Regions from separate parts of the Streptomyces nogalater genome, predicted to be linked through region 3. Evidence: riboswitches for the same ligand, from Rfam matches in the RefSeq annotation. Region 3 holds a riboswitch; each other region holds the start of a gene.
The links. Region 3 has a riboswitch for cyclic di-AMP ahead of ABD350_RS20975 (transglycosylase family protein). Riboswitches for the same ligand answer to the same signal wherever they lie in the genome.

Region 1 (7,631 bases), on a different contig from region 3:
TCACGCTGCCCGGCGCCCGGGTCGTGCTCGAACAGCCGGCCCTGCCCGAGCCGGTGCGCGGCCGGCCCAGCGACCTGTTCATCCAGGCCGAGGAGCTGACCCGGATCCGCGCCACCCTGGAGGAGATGCTCGTCCGGCACACGGGGCGCACGGCCGCGCAGGTCCACGAGGACCTGGAGCGTGACCTGATCCTGGACGCCCCCGGGGCGCTGGCGTACGGTCTGGTCGACGGCATCGTGCCCAGCCGCCGGGACACGCCCGGCGCACCGGACGCGAGGTGAGCCGCCCATGCTGCCGGACCTGCCACCGCTGCCCGCCCTGACCCGCGCCGAGGGCGAGTTGATCGATCGTTACCTGGAGGCCGTCGACCTGCTCGGCCGCGTCAATCCGGCCCGGCACGGAACCACCTACGGCGGGTTGCGCGCCGCCCAGGCGCTGGTGCGCAAGGCGGCAGAGCTGCGGGACGCGCTCGCGCTGATGCACCAGCGGGGCGAGACGGAGCTGCACGGGGACACGCTGGCACGGGCGCTGCGGGTGCTCGACGGCGAGCGCCGGGCCGCTCGCGTCGCGCTCCCGCCGGAAAGCGTCGGCTGAGGCGGACACCCCGCCCGGCCGGCGGCGCCGACGCGTCGACACGCGTCGTTCGGACCGGAGTTGAAACGGCCCGAACGACGTACCGCCGACCGGTGTACATCCCGATCGTTTTCCGGGCCTCCCGAGTTGCGCAACGCACGGGTCCGGGAATCGCCGGCGAGGGCATCGCCCCAGGTCCGGGGCTACGCCGATGATCTGACGGGGCCTCGAACAGAGCACTGTCCACCCGAACGGGTGAGTGGTGAGGAACACCACAAATCCCCGATTCCGTTGGGATTTTCAGACAGTTGTGAGCCAAGATCCCTGTCTGACGACAAGCCCCCGCCACCGCGGCGGGGCGATCCGGGCGGACGCCGAGTCCTGCCGCCGCCCGGATGACCGGTCGACGGAAGTGGATCGGCAGGAGTGGAGGACCCAAGCAAGGCGGGTTCGCCGGAACGGAAGTCCAGTCGTCCGACACAGGGTCGGGCGGGGGCGGAGGTTCCGGGCGGCCCTTGGGGTGAAGCCGTGGCAACGCGGCCGGGCTACTTCGCCAGCCCGAATCCGACAGGTCATCCTTCACAGGCGGCTGACGAAGGGTTGCGCATGACTGCGCTCAATCGAGTCCCGTCGCTGATGGCCCGGGCCGGTACGGCCTCGGCTCTCACCCTCGCCGCCGTGGGCGGCTCGATCGCGGTACCCGGTCTCGCCACCGACGCCTCCGCCGCGACGATCGCGTCGAAGGCACTCAAGGTCGCGGCCTCCAAGAAGGGCGCCCCATACCGGTGGGGCGCCACCGGACCGAACAGATTCGACTGCTCGGGGCTGACGCTGTACTCGTTCAAGAAGGCCGGCAAGAAGCTGCCGCGCACCGCCGCGCAGCAGTACAACAAGTCGCGCCACATCTCCGCCCGCAACCGCAAGGTCGGCGACCTGGTCTTCTTCCACTCGGGTTCCAGCGTCTACCACGTCGGCATCTACGCCGGCCACAACAAGATCTGGCACGCCCCGAAGACCGGGGACGTGGTGAAGCTCCAGAAGATCTGGACCAAGAGCGTCTGGTACGGCCGGGTCGGCTGACCCGCCCACGGCTGGGAGCGGCTCCGACAGCAGGGCCGCTCCAGCGCGCCGCGAGCGGCCCCTTGGACCTCCTGTGGCCCTCGGCGGCCCGGGGCCGACCACGACCACCTCGTGGCCCGCGCGGGCACCGGGCCACCGGCGCGCCGGCCTCCCCGAGGGCGGTCTCGTCCGGGGTCAGACGGGCAGGCTCGGGTCCGGAGGACAGGCTCGGGTCCGAGGGCTCGGCGAACCGCCACGGCCGCCTTCCGGGGCAGGCGGGCAGGCAGGCAGAGGCCCGGGGGCCCAGGGGCCGAGTGGCTGCCCGGTGGTCCGTCGGGACTGCCTGCCTCCGGCGGGGGCGCGCCCGGGCGAACGCCTGGCGGGTCCGCGCGGGGCCGCACGAAGCCTGCGCCCGACCGGCCGCACGGAGGCTGAAGGGCGCGCCCCGGGGAACGCCTGGCGGGTCGACGCGGGGCCGTCCGCAGCCGGGCCGGTCGCCCACCGCCCGCACAGGGACCGAACGGTCGCCCGGCACGCCGACACGGCTGTGTCCCGGGAAGAGCGGAAGCGTGGGAAACCCGAGCCCGCGAGCCTGCCCGGCACACAAGCCGGCTTCACCCCGGCGCCGGCAGGCGGGTGCGGACCCCGGCGAGTGACTCACGAGTCGGTGTGGAACCGCCCGAGGCCGAGCCACTCCGGCCGGCCGCATGGGGCGGCACTCGCTCAGTGGCCCCTCGCCCCCGCACACCCCGCCCCGGCCGACGCGCTCCCAACCCGCCCCGGCACGGTGCCTCGGCCCCGTGCCATAGAGAGGGGACGCATCCGCCCGTCAATGCCCTCCCCCGCACGGCCTCGCCGCCGTCAGGCCGGAAACGGGACTCCCCCAGGCGTCAGCCCGCCGGAGTCTCCGGTGGCCGGCCTGTGGGGAGGGGTGCCGTTGGCAGGGACCAGGGGAGTTCGATGGAGACCGTCTTGCCGCCCTCGTTGGTCGGGCGGACCCGGAGGCGGCCGCCGCACTCCGCGGTGAGCCAGCGGATGATCACCATGCCGCGCCCATTGTCCTGCTGGACCGCGGCGGGCAGTCTCTTCGGAAAGCGGGGATGGCTGTCCGTGACGCCGATGCGCAACTGTTCGTCATGGTGCAGCGCGATGTCGACAGTGAAGGTGGGTGACTGGCCGAAGGTGTGCTGTACGGCGTTGGTGGCGAGTTCGGACACGATGAGCCGGACGGTGTCGGCCGTCTCGGTGTCCGACGGCAGGCCCCACTCCGCGAGGGTGCCCACGACATAGGAGCGCGCGGCCGAGACCGAGGCGGGATCGCTCGGCAGAGTGACGGAGGCTTCCAGATGGTCTGCCATGGCGACGTCGTCCCTTTCCCAACGGGACCGCGGTCCGCCATACAGCGGTGGGTTCGAGTACGGTCCCGGACTGGTGCTTGTCCGTCAGACTGCCATCACCGGGACGGTCACGGGGGGCGATCCACCAAGATATGCATATATCTGTCGCTCGAAGCGGTGAACTCTGCGACGCGAGACCGTATAGGGGCGGTCCGGACGGAGTAAGGAGGAGCCCATGCAGAACGGTCCCGCGGTACGCCGCCGCAAGCTGGGCGCCGAACTGCGCACGCTGCGCACCGGCGCCGGGCTGACCAGTGGTGAGGCGGCCCGGCTGGTCGGCTGGCACCAGTCGAAGGTGAGCCGTATCGAGACCGGCGCCAGCGGCGTGAAACCGGCCGATTTACGGTTGCTGCTGGACGCCTACGGGGTGCGGGACAGGCATCTGCGCGAGTTGCTGCTGATACTGGCGGGGTCGGAGGAGACGAGCGGCCGGCACCGCTGGTGGCACGCCTACCGGGGCGTACTGCCGCCCACCTACCGCGATTTCATCAGCCTGGAGTCACAGGCGAGCGCGATGCGCACCCTGGAGACCACGGTGGTGCCCGGTCTGTTGCAGACCGCCGAGTACGCCCGCGCGGTGACCCGGGCCGCCGTGAAGGACCTGGACGAGGACCGCCTGGACACCCTGGTGGAGGTGCGGCTGGCCCGGCAGGACGTGCTGCGGTCGGATCCGCCGCTGGCGCTGAGCGCCGTACTGGACGAGGCGGTGCTGCGCCGCGAGGTGGGCGGTCCCGGGGTGATGGCCCGGCAGCGCCGGCGGCTGATGGAGGCCGCCCGCCTGCCGCAGGTACGGCTCCAGGTGCTGCCCTTCACGGCGGGGGCGCATATCGGCCTCACCGGGCCTTTCGTTATCTTCTCATTTCCGAGCACTGCTGATCTGGACGTGGTTGTTCTCGACCAGTTGACGAGTAGCCTCTACCTGGAACGGAAAGAAGACCTCATGGCCTACTCCGAGGCCTTCAGCACCCTTCAGTTCCACGCCCTTTCCCCCGAGGACTCGTTGGACTACATCGCCGGGATAGGTGACGGCGCGTAAGGAGGCACCATGTCAGCTCTGCCTCGGAACGTCCCTGCCAGTACCGATCTGCACGAGGTGCGCTGGCTGCGCAGCAGCCGCAGCACGGGCGCGAACAACTGCGTGGAGACGGCACGGCCGCGCTCCGGCCCCGCGGCCGGACTGCTCGCCGTGCGCGACTCGAAGGACCCCGCAGGACCCGCCCTGCTCTTCTCCCCGGAGAGCTGGACGGGCTTTGTCAGCGCCCTCTGACCACCCTCTGACCAACCCCCGACCGACCCCCGACCAACTTCTGTCCGCTCTCTGATCGGATTCGTTCAGTCTTTCGTCGTTTCGTGTGATGCACGGCCGTGTCACGCCGACTCATGGTCGCGTCTCGCCGATGACGCGTACAGCGCGTTCGATCTCGGCCCCGGAGAGATCCGCGCGGGCGGTCAGCCTCAGCCGTGAGATGCCGTCGGGCACGGAAGGAGGACGGAAACAGCCCACGGCCAGACCCGCCGAACGGCAGTCGGCCGCCCAGCGCACCGCCCGCTCCGGGGACGGAGCCCGCACGGAGACCACCGCGGCGTCCGGACGTACCGCCTCCAGACCCGCGGCGGTCAGCCGTGCGTGCAGTTCCGCGGCCACCTCGCGGGCGCGTGCCGCCCGTTCCGGCTCGCGCTCCAGCAGCCGCAGCGCCGCCAGCGCGGCACCGGCCGCCGCCGGCGCCAGGCCCGTGTCGAAGATGAACGTCCGGGCCGCGTTCACCAGGTGGTCGATCACCCGCGCCGGGCCCAGCACCACGCCGCCCTGACTGCCGAGCGACTTGGACAGGGTGGCCGTGACCACCACGTCGTCGGCGCCCGCGAGCCCGGCCGCGTACGGCGCGCCCCGGCCGCCGTCGCCCAGCACGCCGAGGCCGTGGGCGTCGTCCACCACCAGTCCCGCTCCGTACTCCCGGCAGGCGGCGGCCAGGTCGGCCAGCGGGGCGCGGTCCCCGTCGACCGAGAAGACCGTGTCCGAGACCACGATCGCCGCGCCCTCGCGCGTGCCCAGGGCCTTGCGCACCGCCTCGGGATCGGCGTGCCCGACGACCTGGGTCTCGCCCCGGGCGAGCCGGCAGCCGTCGATGAGGGAGGCGTGGTTGCCCGCGTCGGAGACGATCAGCGAGCCGTGCGGACCGAGTGTGGTGACCGCGGCCAGGTTCGCGGCGTACCCGGAGGAGAACACCAGGGCCGCCTCGAACCCGCAGAACGCGGCGAGCGCGCGCTCCAGTGCGGCGTGCAACTCGGTGCTGCCGGTGACCAGCCGGGAGCCGGTGGAGCCGCCGCCCCAGCGCCGGGCGGCCTCGGCGGCCCCCTCGGTGACCTCGGGATGGCGGGACAGACCCAGGTAGTCGTTGCTCGCCAGGTCCAGCAGCGGCGAGTCGGCGGGGCGCGGGCGCAGGGTGCGCACGAGTCCGGCGCGGCGGCGCGCCTCGGCCTGCTCGTCGATCCAGCCGAACGCCATGGGTCCTCCGGTGCTTTTGTAGGTATCGAACAGACCCTAGCCGCAGGGTCGGCCGCCCAGGGTGTGGCGATACCCACACGATCAGCGGGCTCTGTTGTGCCAAGTCTCCTTGGCCGGGAGCGGTCCCGTAGGACAGGATCGTGGCTCATGGACCTGCTGAACACGCTGGTGGACAAGGGGCTTCGGCGCGAGCTGCCGACGCGCGAGGAAGCGCTCGCCGTGCTGGCCACCTCCGATGACGACCTGCTCGACGTGGTGACCGCGGCCGGAAAGGTGCGCCGGCACTGGTTCGGGCGACGGGTGAAACTCAACTATCTGGTCAACCTCAAGTCGGGGCTGTGCCCCGAGGACTGCTCGTACTGCTCCCAGCGGCTGGGCTCCAAGGCCGACATCCTGAAGTACACCTGGCTCAAGCCGGACGAGGCGTCCCAGGCCGCCGCCGCGGGCCTCGCGGGCGGGGCCAAGCGGGTGTGTCTGGTGGCCAGCGGGCGCGGCCCGACCGACCGGGACGTGGACCGGGTCTCGGAGACCATCAAGGCGATCAAGGAGCAGAACGAGGACGTCGAGGTGTGCGCCTGCCTCGGCCTGCTCTCCGACGGCCAGGCCGAGCGGCTGCGCGCGGCGGGCGCGGACGCCTACAACCACAACCTCAACACCTCGGAGTCCACCTACGGGGACATCACCACCACCCACACGTACGCCGACCGGGTGGACACGGTGCGGAAGGCGCACGCGGCCGGTCTGTCCGCCTGCTCGGGTCTCATCGCCGGCATGGGCGAGAGCGACGAGGACCTGGTGGACGTGGTGTTCTCGCTGCGCGAGCTGGACCCGGACTCGGTGCCGGTGAACTTCCTGATCCCGTTCGAGGGCACTCCGCTGGCCAAGGAGTGGAACCTCACCCCGCAGCGCTGTCTGCGGATCCTGGCGATGGTCCGGTTCGTCTGCCCGGACGTGGAGGTGCGTATCGCGGGCGGCCGCGAGGTCCATCTGCGCAGCATGCAGCCGCTGGCGCTGCACCTGGCCAACTCCATCTTCCTCGGCGACTACCTGACCAGCGAGGGCCAGGCAGGCAAGGCCGACCTGGAGATGATCGCGGACGCCGGCTTCGAGGTGGAGGGCGCCGGGGAGGTGACCCTGCCGGAGCACCGGGCCGACGCCGCGCACGGCTGCGGCTCGCACGCAAAGGCGGGCTGCGGGTCGCAGGCGGAGGCGGGGTGCGGCTCGCACGCCGGGGCGGACTGCGGGTCGCACGCGGGCGGCGGGGTGTGCGGCACGGCGAGCGTGCCGGCCTCGGCGGCCGAGCCGCGCACCGACCTCGTCGCCGTCCGCCGCCGGGGTGCCGGCACGGACCTCGCGCCCAATGCCTGAGCCGGGCGTCGCGGAGCTGCTGGAGCTGGACCGGCGGCATGTGTGGCATCCCTACGGTCCGATGCCCGGCCGGGTGGACCCGCTCGTCGTGGAGTCGGCGAGCGGGGTCCGGCTGCGGCTGGCGGACGGTTCCGGCGAGCTGGTCGACGGCATGTCGTCGTGGTGGTCGGCCATCCACGGCTACAACCACCCGGTCCTCAACGAGGCCGCACGCGAGCAGCTGGGCCGGATGAGCCATGTGATGTTCGGCGGGCTCACGCACGAGCCCGCCGTCCGGCTCGCGAAGCTCCTGGTCGACCTGTCGCCGGACGGCCTGGAGCATGTCTTCCTGGCCGACTCGGGGTCCGTGTCGGTCGAGGTCGCGGTGAAGATGTGTCTGCAGTACTGGCGTTCGCTCGGCCGGCCGGCCAAGCGGCGGCTGCTGACCTGGCGGGGCGGCTACCACGGTGACACCTGGCAGCCGATGTCGGTGTGCGACCCCGAGGGCGGGATGCACGAGCTGTGGACCGGCGTGCTGCCGCGCCAGGTGTTCGCGGACCCGCCGCCGGCCGCGTACGAGGAGTCGTACGCCGAGCACCTGCGGGAGCTGATCGCCCGGCACGCCGACGAGCTGGCCGCGGTGATCGTGGAGCCGGTGGTGCAGGGCGCGGGCGGGATGCGCTTCCACTCCCCCGCGTATCTGCGGGTGTTGCGTGAGGCGTGCGACGCGCACGACGTGCTGCTGGTGT
Region 2 (7,631 bases), on a different contig from region 3:
CAGGCCGACCCGGTCCAGCGCGGCGGCCACGCGCGCGTGCCGGGTGCGCGGGTCGGCGGTGGGGTCGGCGGAGTCGTAGCGCACCAGGTTGTCCCGGCCGGAGAGGAAGCCGTACAGAGCGGGGCCCTCGATGAGGGCCCCGACCTGCGGGAGGACCGTACGGGCCGCCCGGGGCATGGGGCGGCCGAGCAGCCTGACCGTGCCCGCGGTCGGTTCGATCAGGCCCATCAGCATCCGGATGGTGGTGGTCTTGCCGGAACCGTTGGGGCCGAGGAAGCCGAAGACGCTGCCCGCCGGGACGGTCAGGTCGAGACCGTCCACGGCGAGCTGTCCGCCGCGGTAGCGCTTGGTGAGCCCGCGCGTGTCGATCACACTCGCCGGGTCGCCCTCCGGCGGGCCGCCGCGCTCGCGTTCGTCCATCGGCTTCCCCTCGTCTCGTCGGTCCCGGTGGGGGTCACTTCCCCGCGTCGGCCGCCTTCACCAGGGTCTCCTTCGTCACCAGGCCGGCGTACACCTTGCCGTCGTCGGTGATCAGGGCGTTGACCAGGCGGGTGGAGAAGACCGTGCCCTTGCCGAACTTCCCGGAGACCGGGTCGCCGAGCGAGCCGAGGAAGCCGCCGGCGTCACCGCCCTGGGAACCGGTGGGCAGGCCGCCCTTGGCGCCGGTGTCGACGGTGGCAACGGACGTCCAGCCCTCGCCGAGGACGTCCAGCCCGCCGAGGCCCTCGGTGAAGTCCTCGTCGTGCTCCGGGCCGGGCGTCCTGGCCGCCGCGTCCTTCTCCTCGGTGACCCGCGCGCCCTTCGGCGGGGTGAAGTCGAAGGTGGAGGCGGCCGGCCGGCCGAACGAGACCTGGGTGAAGCCGGCGTCGACCACGGCGGCCCCGCCGCTCCTCGGGGTGAGCGTGAACTTCAGCGGCATCCAGGTCTTCGCGTCCACGGCGATGCTGATCGCACCGACCGTGGTGCCGGACTGCCGGGGCCGGATCAGCAGCTTGTAGGCGTCGCGGCCGGCCACCTGCGCGGTGCCGTCGACGGTGACGGACGTGGTGTCGTCCACCGCCTTCAGCGCCTCGTCGGCGAAGTCCTTCGGGGTGGCCGGCGGCTCTGCCCGACGCTCCTTGCCGGACCCGGCCGCGGTGGAGTGGTAGACCTCGTTGCTCTTGCTGTCGTAGCCCCAGACGTCCTTGCCGTCGTGGATGAGGCTGTACTCGGCGCCGCGCTCCAGCAGCGACATCTTCTGCCGGTCCGGGCCGTCGGCGGCGACCCGCAGGGTGTGCATGCCGGACGCCAGCTCGGTGAGCCTGGACCGCGGGTCGGCGGAGGAGCCGTCGCCGGAGCCGCCGTGGTCCGCGCCGGAGAGCAGGCCGTCCTCCAGGCCGCCGAGGTCCGGCAGGCCGAGGTCGGTGGTGATCTTCACGGTGCCGGACAGCTGTTGCACGTCCGACCTGGCCATCTTCTCGATGAGCTGCTGTGCGGTGATCTTCGGCAGGTCGGGGTCGCCGGAGTCGGCGAGCGCCGGGACGAGCCCGATCGTGGCCGCCGCCACCCCCACCACCGCGACGGGAACGCCGTACCGGGCGGCCTTGCGCCGGCCGGAGCGCGGGGCCCCGTCCCGCGCGGCGTCCTCGTGCGCGGCGCCCACTGCGTCGTCGGATTCGTACGGTGCCATGTGTGCCTTACCTCCGTCGTCGGCGGCGGCTGTTCTCACGCTGGTCAACCCTGAGCCGCCATTCTCACCCGAATCGATGAGTCGTGGTGATTCCTGCGGTTTCCATATGACCAAATCCGCCGAGCGGAAGCGTCAACCCTCGGAGGCAACTGCGCCTACGCCTGCGGTATGACACCGGACGGCGGCGTCCCCCTACGACCCGTAGGGGTCGCCGGGGTCGCGGGGGGAGGCCGCGTCCATGCGGGGGACGCCGGGATCCGGCCATGCGAGGGGTGCGGGGCCACCGGAGGGACGGACGGGGTGGGCGGGCCGGGTCAGCCGGCGCGGTGGACCACCGCGTCGCACAGCTCCATCAGCGCAGCCTTGGCGCCGCACTCCGGCAGCGGGGCCAGCGCGGACCGCGCCTCCTCCGCGTACCGGACCGTGTCCCGGCGGGCCTGCTCCAGCGCGGGGTGGGCGCGCAGCGCGGCCAGCGCCCGGGCGTGCCGGGTGTCGTCGCTGAGGTCGGAGTCCAGCAGTTCGCACAGCGCGATGTCCTCGGCCAGCCCGAGCCGGGCGGCCCGCTCGCGCAGCCGGAGCACCGGAAGCGTCGGGATGCCCTCGCGCAGGTCGGTGCCCGGGGTCTTGCCGGACTCGTGGGAGTCGGAGGCGATGTCCAGGACGTCGTCCGCCAGCTGGAAGGCGACGCCGAGCCGTTCGCCGTACTGGGTGAGCACGTCCACGACCCGCTCGCCGGCGCCGGACATCATCGCGCCGAACCGGCAGGACACCGCCACCAGGGAGCCGGTCTTGCCGGCCAGCACGTCCAGGTAGTGCTCGACCGGGTCGCGGCCGTCCGAGGGGCCCGCGGTCTCCAGGATCTGCCCGGTGACCAGCCGTTCGAACGCCAGGGCCTGCACCCGGACCGCCTCCGGGCCGAGGTCGGCGAGGATCTGGGAGGCGCGGGCGAAGAGGAAGTCGCCGGTGAGGACCGCGACGGAGTTGCCCCAGCGGGTGTTGGCGCTGTCCACTCCGCGCCGTACGGCCGCCTCGTCCATGACGTCGTCGTGGTAGAGCGTGGCCAGGTGGGTCAGCTCCACGACCACGGCCGACGGCACGACGCCCGGCGCGTACGGGTCGCCGAACTGGGCGGCGAGCATCACGAGCAGTGGCCGGAATCGTTTCCCGCCGGCCCGCACGAGGTGCTGCGCGGCCTCGGTGATGAACGGGACCTCGCTCTTGGTGGCATCGAGCAAGCCTTCCTCGACAGCCGCCAATCCGGCCTGGACATCGGCTTCGAGAGCCTGGTCCCGCACGCTCAGCCCGAACGGCCCGACGACGGTCACGAGGGGTCTCCTGTCTGCTGGTGTCTGCTGGCGATTACACGGTTTGTCGATAGGTCGCTGCCATCACTCAAGTCAGCGTATCCGGTCCTGTTTCGATCACCGATAGCGCCCACCGGTCCAGCCCGGGTGGTATCGGACCATGACCGGCATGGTTTTGATCACACGGTAATAAGGGACATATATCGACTTAACGGTAATCCGGATGCCGTGTCGCGACCTCTCCACACCTTCCTCACCCTCACCCCTCCCCCGTCGGCCTCCAGGGCAACGACGCGCGCCCCACTCCGGGTTCCACCACTACTCGGACTTCAGGCCTGAATAGCCCTAATCCCCCATGTCCGATTTGAAGTCTTTTGCCATTTCGTGAATTGGGTCACTCGCCCCAGCTCGCCCGCGCCGCCCGCCACGCCCCCGCCACGCCTTGCCCCGTCGGCGAGTTGAGGATTGGCATTCGCAAAGGATCAAGCCCCTCAAACGACATCGATCAAGACCAAATGGCGCCTTGTATGAATCCGGTACTTGTTCCCGACATGTGCTCTCGCATACGTTCCGGGCCGTCGGGTGGACGCCTAATCCTGCCGCCGCCCGCGTAACCCATTCACGAACTCATTCGTACGGCAGGAGCGGGGGACCCAGGTAAGTCGCCGCGCCGGACGGCATACGCCGCACCGGAACGGCTCGGGGTGAAGCCGTGCCTCCTTCCGGGCACGGCCGGGCACCTCCCCGCCCGAACCCGACAGCTCACCTCGCAGGCGCCGGAGAGGAACTTTCGATGCCTGCTGCCGCTCAGCACCGCCGTACCCGGAACACCCGCCTCGTCCGCACCCTCGCCGCCGCCTGCACCGGCGCCGCCGTCCTCGCCCTGCCGCTCATCGGCGCGACCGGCGCGTCCGCCGCCACCACCGCGGCCCCGGCGGTGGCCACCACCCCCGCCGGATACCCGGACAACCTCGACGGCTGGATCCGCGAATCGCTCGCGATCATGGCCGAGAAGAACATCCCGGGCACCTACAACGGCATCCACCGCAACATCATCCGCGAGTCCTCCGGCAACCCGTCGGCCATCAACCTCTGGGACTCCAACGCGGCCAAGGGCATCCCGTCCAAGGGCCTGCTCCAGGTCATCGACCCCACCTTCAACGCGTACCACGTCGCCGGAACGTCCTTCGACATCTACGACCCGGTCGCGAACATCACCGCCGCCTGCAACTACGCGGCGGACCGGTACGGCTCGATCGACAACGTCTTCGGCGCCTACTGACCGGACCGGCCGCCCGGCCCCTGACGCGGTCAGGCGGCCGGGAACAGTCTTTCGAGGACGACGGCGACCCCGTCGTCCTCGTTCGACACCGTGACCTCGTCGGCCACCGCCTTCAGCTCGGGATGTGCGCCGGCCATGGCCACACCGCGCGCCGCCCAGCGGAACATCGGGATGTCGTTGGGCATGTCACCGAAGGCCAGGGCCCGTTCGGCACCGATCCCCAGCCGCTCGGCGGCCAGCGCCAGACCGGTCGCCTTCGTCACCCCGCTCGGCTGGAGCTCCACGGTGCCCGGCCCCGACATGGTGACGCTCGCCAGCGAGCCCACCGCCGAGCGCGCCACGGCCGCCAGCTCGTCGTCGGACAGCTCGGCGTGACGCAGCAGCACCTTGCTGATGGGCTCGGCCCACAGATCGGCGCGCCGGCCGACCCGGACCGCGGGCAGCGTCGGATGCGGCATCCGGTAGCCGGGCTCGATCAGCGTGAGCCCGTCCTCGCCGTCCTGGTCGACCGCCGCGTACACCTGCCCCACCTCCGCCTCGACCTTGCCGAGCGCGGTCTCCGCCAGCTCCCGGTCCAGCCGGACCGACCACAGCAGCCGGCCCGCCCGGGCGTCGTAGACCTGCGCGCCCTGCCCGCACACCGCCAGTGAGGTGCAGCCGAGGCGCGTGAGCAGGGGCCGCACCCGTGGCGCAGGGCGGCCGGTGACCACCAGGTGCCGGGCCCCGGCCCGCGCCACCCGCGCGAGCGCGGCGAGCGACCGGTCGGAGACGGTGTCGTCGCCGCGCAGCAGCGTTCCGTCCAGGTCAGTGGCGATGAGGGCATATGCCGGGGTGGATGCCATGCCCAGAGAATACGGACCCCGGGCCCCGCCGACTCATCCCTCGCTCCCCTCTCCCGCCGTACCGCCCGCCCCCAAGTGCCGCCCGCGCAGGGCTCGGTGGCGAAAACCCACCGGACTGTCACGGCCCGGGCGAGCACCCTTTCGAGCAAACCCCCGGGCGCGGGGACCACTGCCCATGACAGGCGTGTCGGCCGTAACGTGTGCCCGACCCCATGGAACGCTTCGCCATGCATGGCACGGATGAGAGTGAGGCAGCACCCATGCCCCCCTTCGACGTCCCCGAGGGCGACCCCTTCGGCCCGCACAACCTCCCCTACGGCGTGTTCTCGCCCACCGGCAGCACGGAGCGGAGGATCGGCGTCCGGCTCGGGAACCACGTCCTCGACGCGGGCGCCACGGCGGCGGCGGTCGGCTCGCCCCACCAGGCGCTGCTCGCCGCCCCCACCCTCAACCCGCTGCTGGCCGCCGGCCGCGCCACCTGGTCGGAGATACGGCGGGCCGTCACCTCCTGGGTCACCGACCCGGCGCACCGCCCGACGGTCGAGCCGCTGTTCCACCCCCTGTCCGAGGTGACGCTGCACCTGCCCTTCGAGGTGGCGGACTACGTCGACTTCTACGCCTCGGAACACCACGCCCGCAACGTCGGCCGGATCTTCCGCCCGGACGCCGAGGACAGCCTCACCCCCAACTGGAAGCACCTGCCGATCGGTTACCACGGCCGCGCCGGCACGGTCGTCGTCTCCGGCACGGACGTCGTACGGCCGGCCGGGCAGCGCAAGGGCCCCGCCGACCCCGCGCCCGTCTTCGGCCCGTCGGTCCGGCTGGACATCGAGGCCGAGGTCGGCTTCGTCGTGGGCGTGCCGTCCCGGCAGGGCCGCCCGGTGGCGCTCGGCGACTTCCGCGAGCACGTCTTCGGGCTCTGCCTGCTCAACGACTGGTCCGCGCGGGACATCCAGGCCTGGGAGTACGTCCCGCTCGGCCCGTTCCTCGGCAAGTCCTTCGCCACCTCGGTCTCGGCGTGGATCACCCCGCTGGAGGCGCTGAAGCACGCGCGCCTGGCCCCTCCGGAGCGCACCCACCCGCTGCTGCCCTACCTGGACGACACGGCCCCCGGCGTCGAACCCGGCGGCTACGACCTCCGTATCTCCGTCGCGGTCAACGGCCAGGTGGTCTCCGAACCGCCGTTCTCCACCATGTACTGGACCGCCGCCCAGCAGCTCGCCCATATGACGGTCAACGGCGCCTCGCTGCGCACCGGCGACCTGTACGGCTCGGGCACGGTGAGCGGCCCGGCCGAGGACCAGCGGGGCTCGCTGCTGGAGCTGACCTGGAACGGTCGTGACCCCCTCGAACTCCCGGACGGCAAGCGGACGTTCCTGGAGGACGGGGACGTGGTGACCCTGTCGGCCTGGGCCCCCGGACCGGACGGCCACCGGATCGGACTGGGCGAGGTCACGGGCCGCGTCGTGGCGGACTGAGGCACTGGTACGACGGGCGGCTCGCGGACGGCCCGTGACCGTGCCCGTCCGCGCCCGCCTGTCTGTTGGCCTGTCTGTCTGCCGGGCGCCGTCCCTGGCGGCGTCCGGCACGCCGCCGGGCCGGGACCCTGTTCCGGCCCCGCCGAACTCCCCTCTCCCACCTGGACTTTCGCCGTCACACCCGGTCGGTTCGCCACCGGCACCTGACTCGCACCGCCCTTCTTCGCCATACTGACAGGGACACGCGTCCGCACCCCGCGCGGCCGTGCGACGCGTGCCCCCGCACCACCCCGTACCCGCACACCTTTCCGACCAGGAACCGGAGCCCCGGCATGACCGTCTGCCTGCTCCTGCTGAGCGTCGTCGGCCTGACGGCCGCCGTACCGGCGCCCCGCGCGCTGACCCGGGCGGCCTGGCCCGAACGGGAACCCGTGGTCGCGCTGTGGGTATGGCAGTGTCTGGTCGCCACCGTCCTGCTGTGCTGTCTGACCGCGCTGGTCCTGGGCGCGGCGGCCGTCTTCCACACCGTCCGCGACCGCGTGTTCGCCCCCGCGCCGCCCGCCGTCACCGCCGCCTACGACCTGTCCACCACCCCCGTGTGGGCCACCGCCCTCACCCTGCTGCTGGCCTGCGGAGCCGCCTGGACGACGGCGATGCTGGCCCGCGAGCTGTTCGAGGCCCGCCGCAGCCGGGGCCAGGCCCGGGCGCAGCTGCGCGAACGCGCCCCCGAACTGCCGCCGGGTCTGCGGGCGCCGCGCGGACCGATGCTGGTGCTGGAGGACGAGTACCCGGACGCCTGGTGGATGCCGGGGCACCCGCCGCAGCTCGTCGTCACCACCGGGGCGCTGCACCGCCTCACCGACCTCCAGCTCGACGCCGTCCTCACCCACGAACGCGGACACGCCCGCGCCCACCACGACTGGCTGCTGCACCTGTCCGCCGCGCTCGCCACGGGCTTCCCGCGCGTGCCGCTCTTCGCCCACTTCTGCGACCAGACGCACCGCCTGGTCGAGCTGGCCGCCGACGACGCGGCCTCCCGGCGCTGCGGGCACCTCA
Region 3 (7,631 bases):
ATAGATTGTCCGTCGATCGATCGCGTCAGGCGATCGCGTCAGGCACGCACGCGGGTGAGCCGCGGTGCACGAACAGGGGTGGGAATCATGGCCGGACACCGGCAGTCCAAGAAGCGCAGATACATCGCCTGGGGAGCGGTCGGCGTGGTGGTCGCCGCCGGGGCCGGCATCGCCGCCCAGACCTCCATGGCCGCCACCGGCTGGCCCGCGCAGAAGACGTTCACCGGCCGCGCGTTCGACACCTGCACCGCGCCCTCGCTGTCCGCGATGAAGGCCTGGAACACCGGCTACTACGGCGCCGTCGCCGTCTATGTGGGCGGCAAGAACCGCGGCTGCGCCCAGCCCAACCTCACCGCCTCGTGGGTGAAGTCGGTGAACTCCCTCGGCTGGAAGATCATCCCGATCTACGTCGGCGCCCAGCCGCCCTGCCAGACCGGCTCCAGCCCCGAGAAGCTGACCGCCGCGACGGCCGCCTCGCTGGGCGCGAAGGACGCCGCCGACGCCGTGGCCAAGGCGTCCGCGCTCCGCATGAAGGCCGGCAGCCCCGTCTACCTCGACATGGAGGCGTACGACATCAAGAACAAGGCGTGCAACGACGCCGTCCTGACGTACGTGCGCTCCTTCACGAAGACGCTGCGCGCCAAGACCTACCGCGCCGGCTACTACGGCTTCACCAGCTCCAGCGCCAAGGCCGTCGCCACCGCCGCGGACAAGAAGGACCTGCCGGGCAACCTCTGGTACGCGCTGTACGACAAGAAGGACACGACGACCGCTGACTGGCCGTGGGGCGCCGGCCAGTTCACCCCGCACAGCCGCGGTCACCAGTACATGGTCAACAGCAAGGAGACGCGCGGCGGTGTCACGCTGACCGTCGACCGGGACTCCTGGGACGCGCCGGTGGCCATCATCGGCTGACCCGGCGGTCCGCTCCCGGGGCGGCGCGGCGGTGCCCGAAGTACGCGCGAATCGTTGGTCGAATGGGTTGGCCGCGGCCTGCCCACTGCCTACCATCGATCATCGCAAGACTTTGTGCACCGTCGCACAATCTCCCCCCAGGAGGTCTACCTTGCACCGCCGCCGTCGCACCGCGCTCGTCCTCACCGCCGCGATCGCCACCGCGGCCCCCCTGCTGACCGCCTGCGGAAGCGAGGCGCACCCGGGCGCCGCGGCCGTGGTCGGCGGGCAGCGGATCACCGTCGCCCAGCTGGAGCACCGGGTCGACGAGGTCCGCCGGGCCCAGCGGGCCGCGGTACCGGACGACACGCAGTACCAGCAGGTCGTCTCCTCCACCAGCAGCCTCACCCGCGACACCCTGCACAACATGGTGCTCGACCGGGTACTGCACCGCGCCGCCGAGGACAAGGGCATCACGGTCACCCGCGCGGAGATCCAGCGGATGCGCGCGGGCCTGGAGAAACAGGCCGGCGGCGGCAAGGGCCTGGAGACGGCCTGGCTGCAGCGGTACGGCATCGCACCGGCCCGCCTCGACGACAACCTGCGCCTGCAACTGGAGGCGCAGAAGCTCGCCGCCAAGCTCGGCACCGACACCAGTCAGCCCGCGTTCTGGAAGGCTCTGTCCAAGGCGTCCACCGACCTCCACGTCGACCTCAACCCGCGCTACGGCACCTGGGACGTGCAGAAGAGCAGCCGGGTGGACGCGAAGACACCATGGGTCCGGGAGGCCACGGCGGCGGGCGGCCAGCCGGTGACGACGTAGGCGGGCCGGGGCCGGACGGCGGCCTGGTCCGCATCCGCATCCGCATCCGGAACCGAAACCGGAACCGGAAGCAAGCGTTCCGATCGTACGATCACACGAGCACCCTGGCCCTGTGGATAACTCGTCCCACCCTCGCGTGCCGTGGGTTACGTTCGGATCGTGAACGAATCCAGCGCCGAAGCCCGCCCCGAACCCAGCCCCGCCCCCGGCCGGGAAGCAGCCCCCGGCCGCATCGTCCTGCTGACCACCAGCCACCGCGTCGCCCCCGGCCTGCTGTCCTGGCCCGCCTGGCAGGCCCTGCGCGCCGCCGACACCGTGCTGTGCGCGGACGGCACGCACCCGCAGCTGCCGTATCTGCGCGAGGCCGGGATAGCGGTGACGCAGGCGTCCCCCACCGCGCGGGAACTGGTCGACGCCTGTGCCGGCGGCCGGACGGTGGTGGTCGTGGCGACCGGCGAGGGCGAACCGGAGCTCACCGACGGCCTCGCCCGGCTGGCCGGCTCCGGCCGGGTCGCCATGCCGGAGCTGGAGCTGCTCCCCGCCTCCTACGACCTGCCCGGCGCCCGTCTGCTGGACCTGGTGCAGGTCATGGATCGCATCCGCGCCGAGTGCCCCTGGTCGTCCCGGCAGACCCACGAGGGCCTGGCCAAGTACGGCATCGAGGAGGCCTACGAACTGGTCGAGGCGATCGAGGCCGGCGACCGCGTGGAACTGCGCGAGGAACTGGGCGACGTCCTCCTCCAGGTCGTCTTCCACTCCCGGATCGCCGAGGAGGACCCGGACGCGCCGTTCTCCATCGACGACGTGGCCGGCGGCATCGTCGCCAAGCTCATCCGCCGGCACCCGCACATCTTCGGTGACGAGCGGGCCGAGACCCCGGAGGACGTCAGGGCGCAGTGGCTGCGCGTGAAAGCCGACGAGAAGCGGCGCACCTCGGTCACGGAAGGCGTCCCGCTCGGCCAGCCCGGCCTGGCCCTGGCCGCCAAGCTCGCCTCCCGCGTCCGTACGGCGGGCCTGGAGGTGCCCCTGCCCCGCGGCGAGGGCATCGGGTACGAACTGCTGGCGCTCGCGGTCGGCGCCGAGGCGGACGGCGTCGATCCGGAGGCGGCGCTGCGGGCGGCGGCCCGGGTGTACCGGGACGCGATCAAGGCCGGCGAGGCGGCGCGCGCGGCCGGTGACGCGGAGGAGGACGAGGGATAGGCGGATCACCCACCGGCACCTCGGGATCCCTCCCGCCCCAGTACGGCGGGGCGGAAAAGCGGAAGTGTCCCCGAAGCAGGCCACGGGCACCCGGAGCCGGCGAACCGGCAACCCCTACGCCCGACGCCCAACGCCCCGGCCCCCCGCGCGACCGGCACGGCGAGGACGAGCAGGTACACCACCGGTACGACGAGCCCGGCCGATCCACCGACCCGCCACCCCGGGTCGCCCCCCGTCCCGAAGGCGCTCCCCGAGGCGCCCGCCGTCCTGGCTGTCCCGCCGCTCCGAAGGCGCTCCGCAAGGTGTCCGTCGCCCCGGCTGTCCCGCCGCTCCGAAGGCGCTCCGCAAGGTGTCCGTCGCCCCGGCTGTCCCGCCGCTCCGAAGTCGCCCCGCAAGGTGTCCGCCGACCCGGACCATCCCGCCACCCCCCAAGGCGATCGGCGAGGTGGGTGCCGGGGCGGATACGGTCGAGGTGTGAGCGACCAGCACCACCCCGACCAGCCGGCCCCCGCCCTCTTCACGTGGGAGTTCGCCGCCGACCCCTACCCCGCCTACGCCTGGCTGCGCGAGCACGCCCCCGTGCACCGCACGCGGCTGCCGAGCGGGGTGGAGGCATGGCTGGTCACCCGGTACGCCGACGCCCGGCAGGCCCTGGCCGACCCGCGGCTGAGCAAGAACCCGGCCCACCACGACGAGCCCGCGCACGCCAAGGGCAAGACCGGCATCCCCGGCGAGCGCAAGGCCGAGCTGATGACGCATCTGCTGAACATCGACCCGCCGGACCACACCCGGCTGCGCAGGCTGGTCAGCAAGGCGTTCACCCCGCGCCGGGTCGCCGAGTTCGCCCCCCGGGTGCGGGAGCTGACCGACCAGCTCATCGACCGGTTCGCGAAGACCGGCTCCGCCGACCTCATCCATGAGTTCGCCTTCCCGCTGCCCATCTACGCCATCTGCGACCTGCTCGGCGTCCCGCGCGAGGACCAGGACGACTTCCGGGACTGGGCGGGCATGATGATCCGGCACGGGGGAGGACCGAGGGGAGGGGTCGCGCGGTCCGTGAAGAAGATGCGCGGCTACCTCGCCGAGCTGATCCACAAGAAGCGCGAGGCGCTGTCCGCCACGCCCGCGCCCGGCGAGGACCTGATCTCCGGTCTCATCCGCGCCTCCGACCACGGTGAGCACCTCACCGAGAACGAGGCCGCCGCCATGGCCTTCATCCTGCTGTTCGCCGGCTTCGAGACGACCGTCAACCTCATCGGCAACGGCACCTACGCCCTGCTCACCCACCCCGGCCAGCGCGCCCGGCTGCAGGACTCCCTGGCCCGCGGCGAACGCGACCTGCTGGAGACGGGCGTGGAGGAACTCCTGCGCTTCGACGGCCCGGTGGAGCTGGCCACCTGGCGGTTCGCCACCGAACCGCTGACCATCGGCGGGCAGGGCATAGCGCAGGGCGACCCGGTGCTCGTCGTCCTCGCCGCCGCCGACCGGGACCCGGAGCGGTTCGCCGACCCGGATGTGCTGGACCTCGCCCGCCGCGACAACCAGCACCTCGGTTACGGCCACGGCATCCACTACTGCCTGGGCGCGCCGCTCGCCCGGCTGGAGGGTCAGACCGCGCTGGCCGCCCTGTTCAACCGCCTGCCCGACCTGCGGCTCGCCGCCGATCCGGCCGACCTGCGCTGGCGCGGCGGGCTCATCATGCGCGGCCTGCGCACCCTGCCGGTGAAGTTCACGCCGACCGCCTGAACACAGCCTCTCCAGAGAAACCTGACACTTTCTCAACTCTGTGATCTTCACGTGATCTGTGCGGCATGAACTTGTGACAAGTGATCGTCTGCCGATACGTTCACCCATCAGCGCGGCGAGCGGCTCCGACCGCCGCGCCGGTCCTGCTGTCGCTCGAAAGGCTTCTGCATGCTCTCCGGGAACGGTCGACACCGTCGCCCCCGCCAGGCTCCGGCCCTCCTCGTCGCGGCCGGAGTGACCGGCTCCGCCATCGCCATCCCGCTGCTCGGCGCCGCGAGCGCCAACGCGGCCGACGGCACCACGTGGGACAAGGTGGCCGAGTGCGAGAGCGGCGGCTCCTGGAGCGCGGACAACGGAAGCGGTTACTACGGCGGCCTGCAGATCTCGCAGGAGGACTGGGACAAGTACGGCGGCGGCCAGTACGCGACCAGCGCCGACCAGGCCAGCCGTCAGCAGCAGATCGCCGTCGCCGAGAAGATCCTGGCCGACCGGGGCACCGCCCCCTGGGCCACCTGCGCCCTGCTGTCCGGCCTGACGCGGAACTCGGGGTCCGTGGACGTCGACACGGGCGTCGGCGGCTCCGGTGACACCGGCGGTTCCGAGGACTCGTCCGGACCGGCCGGCGACTCCGGCACGTCCGCGACCCCCGGGACCTCCACCCCGTCCGGCTCGCCGGACGCGTCGCCCTCCACCGGCTCCACTGCCGACCCGGGATCCGGCTCCTCCGCGGAGCCGACCGGCACGCCGTCCACCAAGCAGGACAAGGGCAACAAGGACGTCAAGGGCGACAACGGCGACAAGGGCGACAAGGGCGCGGACAAGGCCGCCGGCGAAGACGCGGACAGGGAAACGGGCAAGGGCACCGGCGAGACCCCCGGTTCCGCCGGGACCGACACCCCCGAGTCCGACAAGTCCCCCACGCCCGACATCGGCGGTTCGCAGGGCCCGGGCGGCTTCCCGACGGCCACGCCGGACGTCGGGACCGTGGGCAACCCGCAGCAGGCGGCCGGGTCTTGGAGCCTGGTCGACACCGGCGCCGTCGGCACCGGCGGGCGCCACCGGGGCCCGAGCGCGGACGAAAGCGTGACAAACGGTCAGCACGACGCCTCGTCCGGCCGTCACGCGTCCCGTGAACCGGACACCTACACCGTCCGCCAGGGCGACTCGCTGTCCTCCATCGCCGACTCCCTTGACGTCGACGGCGGATGGCGCGCGCTGTACGCCGGCAACAAGAAGGCCATCGGCGCCGACCCGAATCACATCGCCGCCGGTCAGACCCTGGATGTCCAGGGCGAAACGGGCGCAAAGTAGCGGGACTTGGCGCCCTACTTAACGCCTGAATGTCCGGTTTGGCGAAAGTGTGGGATGAGTCTCAGAAGCCCTGATCGTCTTTGAAATTCCGGCGATCACCTGTCTACGGTCGAGGCCGCTCGTCACCACGAGCCCCGGTATCCGCCACGCCGAATCCTGCCGGCGGTCGTCCGGGAACAGTCGTCGCGTCAAGCGCCGTAGGCAGGAGCGGGGGACCCAAGGTAAGTGCCGGGCCCAGCAGTTGAGGCTGGGACCGGCTGGGGGTGAAGCCGTGTCACGCGAAAGCGGACGCGGCCGGGCAACTCAACCGGCCCGAACCCGACAGCTCACCTCGCAGGCGTCGGTGAGGGGAATCGATCCATGCTGTTTACCGGCAAGGGCAAGCACCGTCGTCCGTCCAAGGCCGTCCGCGCCGTCACGCTCGCCGGTGTCACCGGCGCCGCCGTCGCCGCCCCGCTGATGGCGGCCGGCAACGCCTCCGCCGCCACCGCCTCCCAGTGGGACGCGGTCGCCCAGTGCGAGTCCGGCGGCAACTGGTCCATCAACACCGGCAACGGCTACTACGGCGGTCTGCAGTTCTCCGCCTCCACCTGGGCCGCGTACGGCGGCACGCAGTACGCCTCCACCGCCGACAAGGCGAGCAAGTCCCAGCAGATAGCCGTCGCCGAGAAGGTCCTCGCCTCGCAGGGCAAGGGCGCCTGGCCGGTGTGCGGCACAGGCCTGTCGGGCACCCCGTACAACGGCTCGGCCCCGAGCGCCCCCGCGCCGTCCACCCCCTCCACCCCCTCCTCCCCGTCCACCCAGGACTCGGGCACCACCACCCGCTCCACCGACCAGCAGGCCGCCTCCCGCTCCGCCGAGCGCCCGGCCGCCTCCACGTCCAAGAGCGCGGGCAAGACCGTCACCACCCCGACCGGCAAGAAGGTCCAGAAGGGCGACGGCGAGTACAAGGTGGTCGAGGGCGACACGCTCAGCACCGTCGCCGCGCGGCACAAGGTCGCCGGCGGCTGGCAGAAGCTGTTCGAGCTGAACAAGGACATCGTCCAGGACGCCGACCTGATCTACCCGGGCCAGCAGCTCCACCTGAAGTAACCCCCCGGCCCCCGGCCCGGCGGCCCGCACATCCCGGCGGGCCCACGGGAGGCTGCGAGGCCCGCACAGGCCGGCCGCTCACCGAAGGGCCGTGCGGGCCACCCCCGTCCCCCAGGGGCTCCCCGTCCCGGCGCGTGTTCCCCCGTACGCGCCGGGACGGGGTTTTTCCGCGTCCGCCCGGCGCCCCTTCGCCCGGAACCGGCCGGGACCCCTTTGTTTCGAATGGAAACAAACGGTACGGTCGCTCTGTCCACGGGGCGGTCGGTCGCCGGCCGAGCGGCCCGGGACGGTTAGGCTCTAGTCGCAAGGCACACCAGCCCCGCACTTCCAGCGTCACATCCAAGAAGGAGATGCTCGTGCCGTCCATCGACGTCGTCGTAGCCCGGGAAATCCTGGACTCCCGAGGCAACCCCACGGTCGAGGTCGAGGTCGGCCTCGACGACGGCAGCACGGGTCGTGCCGCCGTGCCGTCCGGCGCCTCGACCGGCGCCTTCGAGGCCATCGAGCTGCGCGACGGTGACCCGAACCGTTACCAGGGCAAGGGCGTCGAGAAGGCCGTCCTCGC
Region 4 (7,631 bases), on a different contig from region 3:
TCTTCCTCTTCCGCAGACGCGACTTCACCGGGATCGTGGACGGCGTGGTGATCGCGGGGATCACCGCCACCGGGTTCGCGTTCACCGAGAACATCCTCTACCTGGGTACGGCCTTCGGGACCGACCAGCTCACCGGTGACCGGGGCATCGCCTCCGTCACCGCCGCCACCTTCTTCGTGCGCATCGTGATGTCCCCGTTCGCGCACCCCCTGTTCACCGTGCTGACCGGCATCGGCTTCGGCATCGCCGCGCTGTCCGCCGAGCGCCGGCCCGTCCGGCGGGTCCTGCTGCCGGTGTGCGGACTGCTGCTCGCGATGGGCATGCACGCCTTCTGGAACGGCTCGGCCACCTTCGGGCAGTACGGGTTCTTCGCCGTCTACGGCGGCTTCATGGTGCCCGTGTTCGGGCTGGTGACCTGGCTCGCGGTCTGGACCCGGCAGCGGGAGCTGCGCACCGTACGGGCGGAGCTGCCGGCGTATGTGCTGGCCGGGTGGCTGGGGCCGGGCGAGCCGTTCGCGCTGGGGTCGATGCGGGCGCGCCGGATGGCCCGGGACTACGCCCGGCACCACCACGGCCGTCCGGCGGCCCGGGAGGTGGCCCGCTACGAGGGGTACGCCACCTCGCTCGCCTTCCTGCGGCAGCGCGGGCGTGCGGGCAGGGCCGGGGCGGACTTCACCGTACGGGAGCGGGAACTGCTGGAGGAGCTGTGGCGGCGGCGGCACGTGGCCCGGCCGGCGCTGGAGTACGCGAGCCGGGCCGCCGCTCCGGCCCCGGTGTACCGGCCGGCGGCGCCGTACGGCTACCCGGCGGCGCCCTACCCGTCGTACAACCCGTCGTACAACCCGTACCGCACCTGATCGCAGGGGCCCGTACGGAGGGCCGGCACCGCCGTGGAGCGGACTAGGCCGAGGCCTGCGTCAGCTTCGCGACCTCCGCGTTCGTCAGCTTCAGCTCCGCCACGCCGAGCAGCGCCGGAAGCTGCTCGGGCGTGCGGGCGGAGGCGATCGGGGCGGTGACCGTCGGCTGGGCGGCCAGCCAGGCCAGGGCGACCGTGGCGACCGGGGCCTCGTGGGCGGCGGCGACCTCGTCCAGGGCCGCCAGGACCTTCTGGCCGCGCTCGGAGGCCGCGTACTCCTGCGCCCGGTCGGCGCGGGCGCTGTCCACCGTCGCGCCGGGCCGGTACTTGCCGGTCAGGAAGCCCGAGGCGAGCGAGAAGTACGGGACGGCGGACAGGCCCTCGGCGGCGGCGAGTTCCTGGAGCGGGCCCTCGTAGGTGTCGCGGGAGACCAGGTTGTAGTGCGGCTGGACGGCGACGTAGCGGGCCAGGCCCTCGCGGTCGGAGAACTCCAGCGACGCGCGCAGGCGCTCGGCGCTGATGTTGGAGGCGGCGATGTGCCGGACCTTGCCGGCCTTCACCAGCTCGTCCAGCGCGCCGATGATCTCCTCGACCGGCACCTCGGGCTGGTCGAAGTGGGTGTAGTAGAGGTCGATGTAGTCGGTGCCCAGGCGGCGCAGCGAGGCGTCGGCGGCGGCCTTGATGTTGGCGGCGGACAGGCCCTGGAACTCGGGGTGCTGGCTGACCTTCGTCGCGACGACCACGTCCGAGCGGTTGCCGCGGGCCTGGAGCCACTTGCCGAGGAGGGTCTCGGACTCGCCGCCCTTGTTGCCCTCGGCCCAGGCCGAGTACACGTCGGCGGTGTCGACGAAGTTGCCGCCGGCCGCGGTGTAGGCGTCGAGGACGGCGAAGGAGGTCTGCTCGTCGGCGGTCCAGCCGAAGACGTTGCCGCCCAGGGAGAGCGGGAAGACCTCAAGGTCGGAGGAGCCGAGTTTACGAAGTGTCGTCATACGACGTGCCAACGCCGGCGGGGGCCGATCGCATCCCTCCGACGGCGCAGGATTCCCGCTTTCCGGAAGAACCGCCAGGGCCTTCCGGAGAACCGTCGGGGCTTTCCGCGGGAACCGTCAGGGGGTGAGGCCCTTGTCGCGCAGCCACGCCATCGGGTCGATGCCGGCGGGCGCGCCGCCGGGGTGGACCTCGAAGTGCAGGTGCGGGCCGGTGACGTTGCCGGTGGCGCCGACGCGGCCGATGACCTCGCCGGTGGTGACCTTCTGGCCGGCCGAGACACTGATCGAGGACTGGTGGCAGAACCACAGCTCGGTGCCGTCGTCCAGGGTCAGGACGGTGCGGTAGCCGTAGGCGCCGGCCCAGCCCGCCTCGGTGATCGTGCCGCTGTGCACGGCCTTGATCAGGGTGCCGGTGGGGGCGGCGAAGTCCAGGCCGGTGTGGTGGCCGGAGGACCACATCGAGCCGGCCTGCCCGAACATCGAGGTGATCGTGTACGAGGAGGTGGGCAGCGCGTACTGCTTGGCCAGCTCGGCCAGCCGCTTCTCCTCGGCCGCCTTCTCGGCCTCGGCCTCCGCCTTCTCCTTGGCGGCGGCGGCCTTGGCGGCGGCCTCCTGTTCGGCCTTGGCGGCGGCGTCGGCAGTCTGCTTCTCGGCGGCGGCGAGCGCGGCCGCGGCGGCCCTGCTGTCGGCCTGGCCCTGCTGCTGCTCGGCCTGCGCCATGATCCGGTTGCGCAGCACCTCGCCCGCGTCGGCGCTGTCCTGGCCCGTGTCGGAGGCCACGGCGACGGTGGCGAGCGTGGGGGCCGCGGCGGCCTCGGCGGGCCGGTCGTCACCGGAGCCGTCCTGGAAGAGGGAGCCGACCGAGGGCAGGTCCGGCATGGAGAGGGAGACCGGCGGCTTGCCGGTGTTGGCGCTGGCCATGCCGCCCGCGCCGACCGCGGCCATGACACCGACGCCGAGGACGGTGGAGCTGCGCGCGAAACCGCCGCGCTGCTTGGCGACCCGGTGCCGGCCGCGGACCGGGGCGACGGTGTCCTCGGTGGGGTTCCACTCCTCCCAGGGGCCCTCGTCGGCGCGGTAGGCGCCGTAGCCGAAGGTCTCGGGTTCGGGCTCGTGCTGTGCCGGTATGGACGGGGCTTCGGGGCCAGGCCGGTTGGACGCCACGCGGGCGTACTCCTTTCCTTCCTCCGCCTACCGGGTTAGCTGACGGGTTCGGAGCAGGAAGGTCTCCTACGCGCGTATATCCGGTCGTGGACTCGCGTGAGTACACGGCGGTATCCGCGTGATTCACCCCAAGGTGGTGGTTCCCCGGTTCCCTCGCGGGATTCGGCGCGTGCGCACGGAGCCGCCTCTTGTGACGGCTGGGACGACCGCGCTGCGTTATCGAACGTTAATAGACCTGACAGTCACTTTCCAAGCCGGTCCCCTTGATCATTAACGTTTTTACCGGTGGAGTTATCAGCAACTATCCCGTCAAGCCGGACAAGTTGACCGGCGCTCAGAAGCCGTCAGCAGTCACCCGGGATTTGATGGTGACTCAGTTGTTATGTGTGCGCGCTCGCCCGATCACCTTGTGTGACACCCGCGACCGCCTGGGCGTGACCGCCCGGGGGGAGGCCCGTCACGGGGGCCGCGGAAACCGGTGTGCGAACCATCCCGCACATGGCGTACACTGGAGTCACAACGACGCGGGGTGGAGCAGCTCGGTAGCTCGCTGGGCTCATAACCCAGAGGTCGCAGGTTCAAATCCTGTCCCCGCTACTGAAGGCCCAGGGCCCGGAATCCCAAGGATTCCGGGCCCTGGGTGTATGCGCGCCCGGGACGGTCTCAGTCAGGACGGGCGGCCCTCAGCCCGGCAGATGGGCATTCGGTGCCTTCGCGAGATTCTCCAGCTCCGGCAGTACGACGACCCGTGCCCCCGCCGCCCTCAGTACGCCCGTCCCGTCGGCCGCCTCGACGAACGTGTCCGGCTCCCGCCAGGCGGTGACCACCCGGCGCACCCCCGCCCGCAGGATCAGCTCGGCACACGGCGCCGGCCGGGAGGCACGGCGGGCGCACGGCTCCAGGCTGGAGTACACCGTGGCGCCGGGCAGCCGCGGGTCGGCCGGGTCGGTCTTCGCCAGCGCCGCCTCCTCCGCGTGCACCACCGGGTCACCGCCCTCGCGCGAGTGTCCCCGGGCCAGTTCCGTGCCGTCGGCGGCGACCACGACCGCGCCCACGCTGAACGCCGTCCGGGAAGGCGGGCACAGGGCGGCCAGTTCACAGGCGGTGCGCAGCCAGTGGCGGTCGGCGGCGGTGGCGGCCGTACCGGAGCCGGGCGCCGTGGGCGCGTAGCGCGTGAGGACGACGTCCTCGATCCGGCGGGTTTCCAGCAGGCGCAGGCGCCCCCCTTGGTAGGCGCCCGGCCCGAACAGCCGCGGGGCCGCCGGATCGCCGACGAACAGCGGGGCGAGGACCAGCTGGAGTTCATCGGCCAGGCCCTGCTGGAGCAGCTGGGTGTGGACCGTGCCACCGCCCTCCACCATCAGGCGCCGCACCCCGCGCACCTCGTGCAGATGCTCCAGCAGGGCCCGCCAGTCCAGGGCGGGGCCGAGCGGGACGACATCGGCGGTGTCCCCGAGGAGGCGGGCGGCCCGTACGGCGCCCCGGTCGGTGGCGTAGACGAGCTTGTCGCCGCCGGTGTGCCAGAAGTTCGCCGCCGGGTCGAGGTCGCCGGAGCCGGTGACGGTGACCTTCAGCGGGTACTCCGGGCGGCCCGCCGCACGCCGGGCCGCGCGCCGCTCGGCGGAGTTGACCAGCAGGCGGGGGTTGTCGGCGCGGATCGTGCCGGCCCCGACGAGGAGGGCGTCGACGGAGGCCCGTACCCCGTCGACCCGGTCGAAGTCGGCCGGGCCGGACAGCAGGAGCCGTTCGGGGCCGGTGTCGTCCAGGTAGCCGTCGAGGGAGACGGCGGCGGACAGCAGCACGTACGGCAGGGACATCGGCGCTCTTTCCTCCGGAGGCGGCGGGGCCGGCGGCGGGGCGGGTCCGCAGGCGACTTGGTTCAAGTTTTAAACAAACCTACACTGGCGGCATGACGACCCGCTGGCTCACGCCCGAGGAGCAGCGCGCCTGGCGCGCCTACATCGCCGCCTCCCGCCTCCTGGAGGACGCGATCGACCGGCAGCTCCAGCAGGAGGGCGGCATGCCGCACCTGTTCTACTCGGTACTGTCCAGCCTGTCCGACACCCCCGGCCGGCGGCTGCGCATGACCGACCTCGCGGAGGCGCTGAAGATCACCCGCAGCCGGCTGACGTACGTGGTGAACCGGCTGGAGCGGGACGGTCTGGTGCGCCGGGAGAACTGCCCCGAGGACAAGCGCGCCTCGCTCGCGGTGCTGACGGACGAGGGGATGGCCGTCCTGGAGCGTACGGCGCCCGGGCATGTCGAGACGGTCCGCTCGCTGCTGTTCGACCGGCTCACCGAGGAGCAGGTGGGGCAGCTGGAGGCGATCTGCACGGGGATCGCGCACGGGCTGCAGGGCGAGGGGGCCGCGGCGGGGGCGGACGACGTTCCCTGGCGCCGCCGTTCGTCCTGCTCCTGACCCCGGCCCCGCGGGCCGCCCGTCTGCCGTCCAGCTCCTGCCCGCCAGCCGTCCAGCTCCTGCCCGCCGGCCGTCCGTCTGCTGTCCGTCCGCCGCCCTCCGCTGCCCATCGGCCGGCCGTCTGCGCGGCGGCGGCCGCTCGGCGAGGACGATTGCTTTAACTTTTAAGCATGGGGTAGGGTCCCTGTCGAACCACTGCTTCAAATCTGAAGCACATGCCCCGGAGGGATCCGCATGCCCGACATTCCCGCCGACATCCCCGCCGCCACCCCGCGCGCCCGCGTCCGGGTACCGCTGCGCTTCGCCGACGGCTACGGAGCCGACGCGGAACTCGTCACCTTCCACGGTCTCACCGACGGCCGGGAGCACCTCGCCGTCGTCCTCGGCGACCCGGGCCCCGTCCCGCTGGTGCGGCTGCACTCCGAGTGCCTGACCGGGGACGTCTTCGGCTCGGCCCGCTGCGACTGCGGCCCGCAGCTGCGCGAGGCGGTCGAGCGCGTCGCCGACCGCGGCGGGATCCTGCTGTACCTCCGCCAGGAGGGCCGGGGCATCGGCCTCTACAACAAGCTCGACGCGTACGCCCTCCAGGACGAGGGGCTCGACACCTACGAGGCGAACGCCGCCCTCGGCCTGCCGGAGGACGCCCGCGACTACACGGCCGCCGCCCAGATGCTCACCGCCCTCGGCGTCACGGAGCTGGACCTGCTGTCCAACAACCCCGACAAGGCGGCGCAGTTGCGCGCGCTGGGCATCGCCGTCCGGGACCGGGTGCCCACCGGCGTCTTCACCACCGCCCACAACATCCACTATCTGCGCGCCAAGGCCCTCCGGACCCGGCACACCCTGCCGCTGACCGAACTCACGGAACTCACGGAACTCACGGACCTCACGGCGGGCTGACGGGCCGTCGGACGACCGGACAGCCGGACAGCCGGACGGCCGCCGGGCTCAGCCGTGCCACTCAGCCGTGCCGTTCGCCCGGGAGGCGTAGCGCGGCCGGTACCGCGAGGGCGAGCAGCACCGCCGCCACGGCGTAGGTGAGCCGGAAGCCGGCCGGGTCCGGGCCGGCCGCCCCGAGCAGCACGGACAGCAGGGCCGTACCGACCGACGCGGCGAGCTGGGCGTTGATGCTCAGCGCGGTGCTCGCCCCGGCCAGCCGGTCCGCAGGCAGATCACGGCTCGCGGTGGTCATCGTCGGCATCAGCGTCATCCCGGCGCCCACGCCCATCACCATCCCCGCGACGACGACCCGCCATGACGCGACCCCGGGCGTGCCGGTCTGCCAGGCCAGCAGGGCCATGCCGAGGGCGCCCACCGCGCACCCCGCCGCGATCAGCAGGCGCGGGGCGACCCGGTCGACCCGGCGCGCCGCGATCTGCATCGTCGTACCGACCACGAGCCCGACCGGCGCGCCGAGCAGCCCGGCCGCCGTGGCGCTCAGGCCCCGCTCCTGCTGCCAGTACAGCGGGCCGAGCAGCATCGAGCCGAAGTAGCCGCAGGTGAACGGTGCGAGCGTGGCGACACCGGCGGCGAAGGTACGGTCCCGCAGCAGCCGCAGGTCCAGCAGCGGCGCGCGGACGGTGAGCGCCCGCCGTACGAAGGCCGCGGCGAGCACCGCACCGGCGAGCGTGGGTATCAGCGCGCCGGGGGCCGTGAAGTCCCCGCGCTCGCCGCCGCGCGACAGGCCGAACAGCAGCAGGGCCAGGCCGGGCGAGAGCATCAGCAGACCGGGGAGGTCCAGCCGGGGCCGGTCGGTGCGGGGGGTGCGCGGGGCATCCTTCGGCAGCAGACGTGCCGCGAGGGAGAGGGCCAGGGCGCCGACGGGCAGGTTGATCAGGAAGATCCACTGCCAGGAGGCGGCGTCGAGCAGCCATCCGCCGAGCACGGGGCCGGCGACCGGGCCGACCAGGATCGGCAGTCCCAGCAGCGCCATCGCGCGGCCGAGCCGGGCCCGGTCGGCGACCCGCATGCCCATCGCCATGCCGACCGGCTGGAGCAGTCCGCCGCCCAGCCCCTGCACCGCGCGGAACGCGATCAGGCTGGCCGCGTCCCAGGCGCAGGCGGCGAGCAGCGAGCCCAGCGTGAACAGGCCGAGCGCGAGCACGTAGGTGCGCTTGGCCCCGATGCGGGCCATCGCCCAGGCGGCGACCGGGATGACGGCGGCGAGCGCGAGCGTGTACGCGGTCGCGGTCCACTGGATGGT

Region 1: it holds a riboswitch for cyclic di-AMP, as region 3 does, so the genes downstream of both, ABD350_RS27285 (C40 family peptidase) here and ABD350_RS20975 (transglycosylase family protein) in region 3, are expected to answer to the same signal.
Region 2: it holds a riboswitch for cyclic di-AMP, as region 3 does, so the genes downstream of both, ABD350_RS11485 (transglycosylase SLT domain-containing protein) here and ABD350_RS20975 (transglycosylase family protein) in region 3, are expected to answer to the same signal.
Region 4: it holds a riboswitch for cyclic di-AMP, as region 3 does, so the genes downstream of both, ABD350_RS23310 (M23 family metallopeptidase) here and ABD350_RS20975 (transglycosylase family protein) in region 3, are expected to answer to the same signal.

What each region holds. Positions count from the first base shown of each region.
Region 1 is NZ_BAAASM010000043.1:58,183-65,813, reverse strand. It holds gene ABD350_RS27295 (ATP-dependent Clp protease proteolytic subunit) at 1-281, shown strand, start outside; gene ABD350_RS27290 (hypothetical protein) at 289-594, shown strand; cyclic di-AMP (ydaO/yuaA leader) riboswitch at 1,035-1,176, shown strand; gene ABD350_RS27285 (C40 family peptidase) at 1,180-1,653, shown strand; gene ABD350_RS27280 (ATP-binding protein) at 2,523-2,990, opposite strand; gene ABD350_RS27275 (helix-turn-helix domain-containing protein) at 3,205-4,065, shown strand; gene ABD350_RS27270 (DUF397 domain-containing protein) at 4,075-4,296, shown strand; gene ABD350_RS27265 (8-amino-7-oxononanoate synthase) at 4,408-5,535, opposite strand; gene bioB (biotin synthase BioB) at 5,683-6,903, shown strand; gene ABD350_RS27255 (adenosylmethionine--8-amino-7-oxononanoate transaminase) at 6,896-7,631, shown strand, end outside.
Region 2 is NZ_BAAASM010000013.1:41,588-49,218, forward strand. It holds gene ABD350_RS11470 (ABC transporter ATP-binding protein) at 1-420, opposite strand, end outside; gene ABD350_RS11475 (LolA family protein) at 455-1,669, opposite strand; gene ABD350_RS11480 (polyprenyl synthetase family protein) at 1,984-2,994, opposite strand; cyclic di-AMP (ydaO/yuaA leader) riboswitch at 3,584-3,764, shown strand; gene ABD350_RS11485 (transglycosylase SLT domain-containing protein) at 3,767-4,255, shown strand; gene ABD350_RS11490 (HAD family hydrolase) at 4,285-5,097, opposite strand; gene fahA (fumarylacetoacetase) at 5,358-6,575, shown strand; gene ABD350_RS11500 (M56 family metallopeptidase) at 6,908-7,631, shown strand, end outside.
Region 3 is NZ_BAAASM010000031.1:78,787-86,417, forward strand. It holds gene ABD350_RS20945 (serine/threonine-protein kinase) at 1-4, shown strand, start outside; gene ABD350_RS20950 (glycoside hydrolase domain-containing protein) at 88-915, shown strand; gene ABD350_RS20955 (SurA N-terminal domain-containing protein) at 1,067-1,717, shown strand; gene ABD350_RS20960 (nucleoside triphosphate pyrophosphohydrolase) at 1,877-2,917, shown strand; gene ABD350_RS20965 (cytochrome P450 family protein) at 3,392-4,663, shown strand; gene ABD350_RS20970 (transglycosylase family protein) at 4,832-5,974, shown strand; cyclic di-AMP (ydaO/yuaA leader) riboswitch at 6,158-6,329, shown strand; gene ABD350_RS20975 (transglycosylase family protein) at 6,335-7,066, shown strand; gene eno (phosphopyruvate hydratase) at 7,423-7,631, shown strand, end outside.
Region 4 is NZ_BAAASM010000035.1:42,427-50,057, reverse strand. It holds gene ABD350_RS23320 (PrsW family intramembrane metalloprotease) at 1-857, shown strand, start outside; gene ABD350_RS23315 (aldo/keto reductase) at 901-1,845, opposite strand; gene ABD350_RS23310 (M23 family metallopeptidase) at 1,963-3,009, opposite strand; cyclic di-AMP (ydaO/yuaA leader) riboswitch at 3,019-3,187, opposite strand; tRNA gene ABD350_RS23305 (tRNA-Met) at 3,533-3,606, shown strand; gene ABD350_RS23300 (dihydrofolate reductase family protein) at 3,693-4,826, opposite strand; gene ABD350_RS23295 (MarR family winged helix-turn-helix transcriptional regulator) at 4,919-5,428, shown strand; gene ABD350_RS23290 (GTP cyclohydrolase II) at 5,663-6,328, shown strand; gene ABD350_RS23285 (DHA2 family efflux MFS transporter permease subunit) at 6,390-7,631, opposite strand, start outside.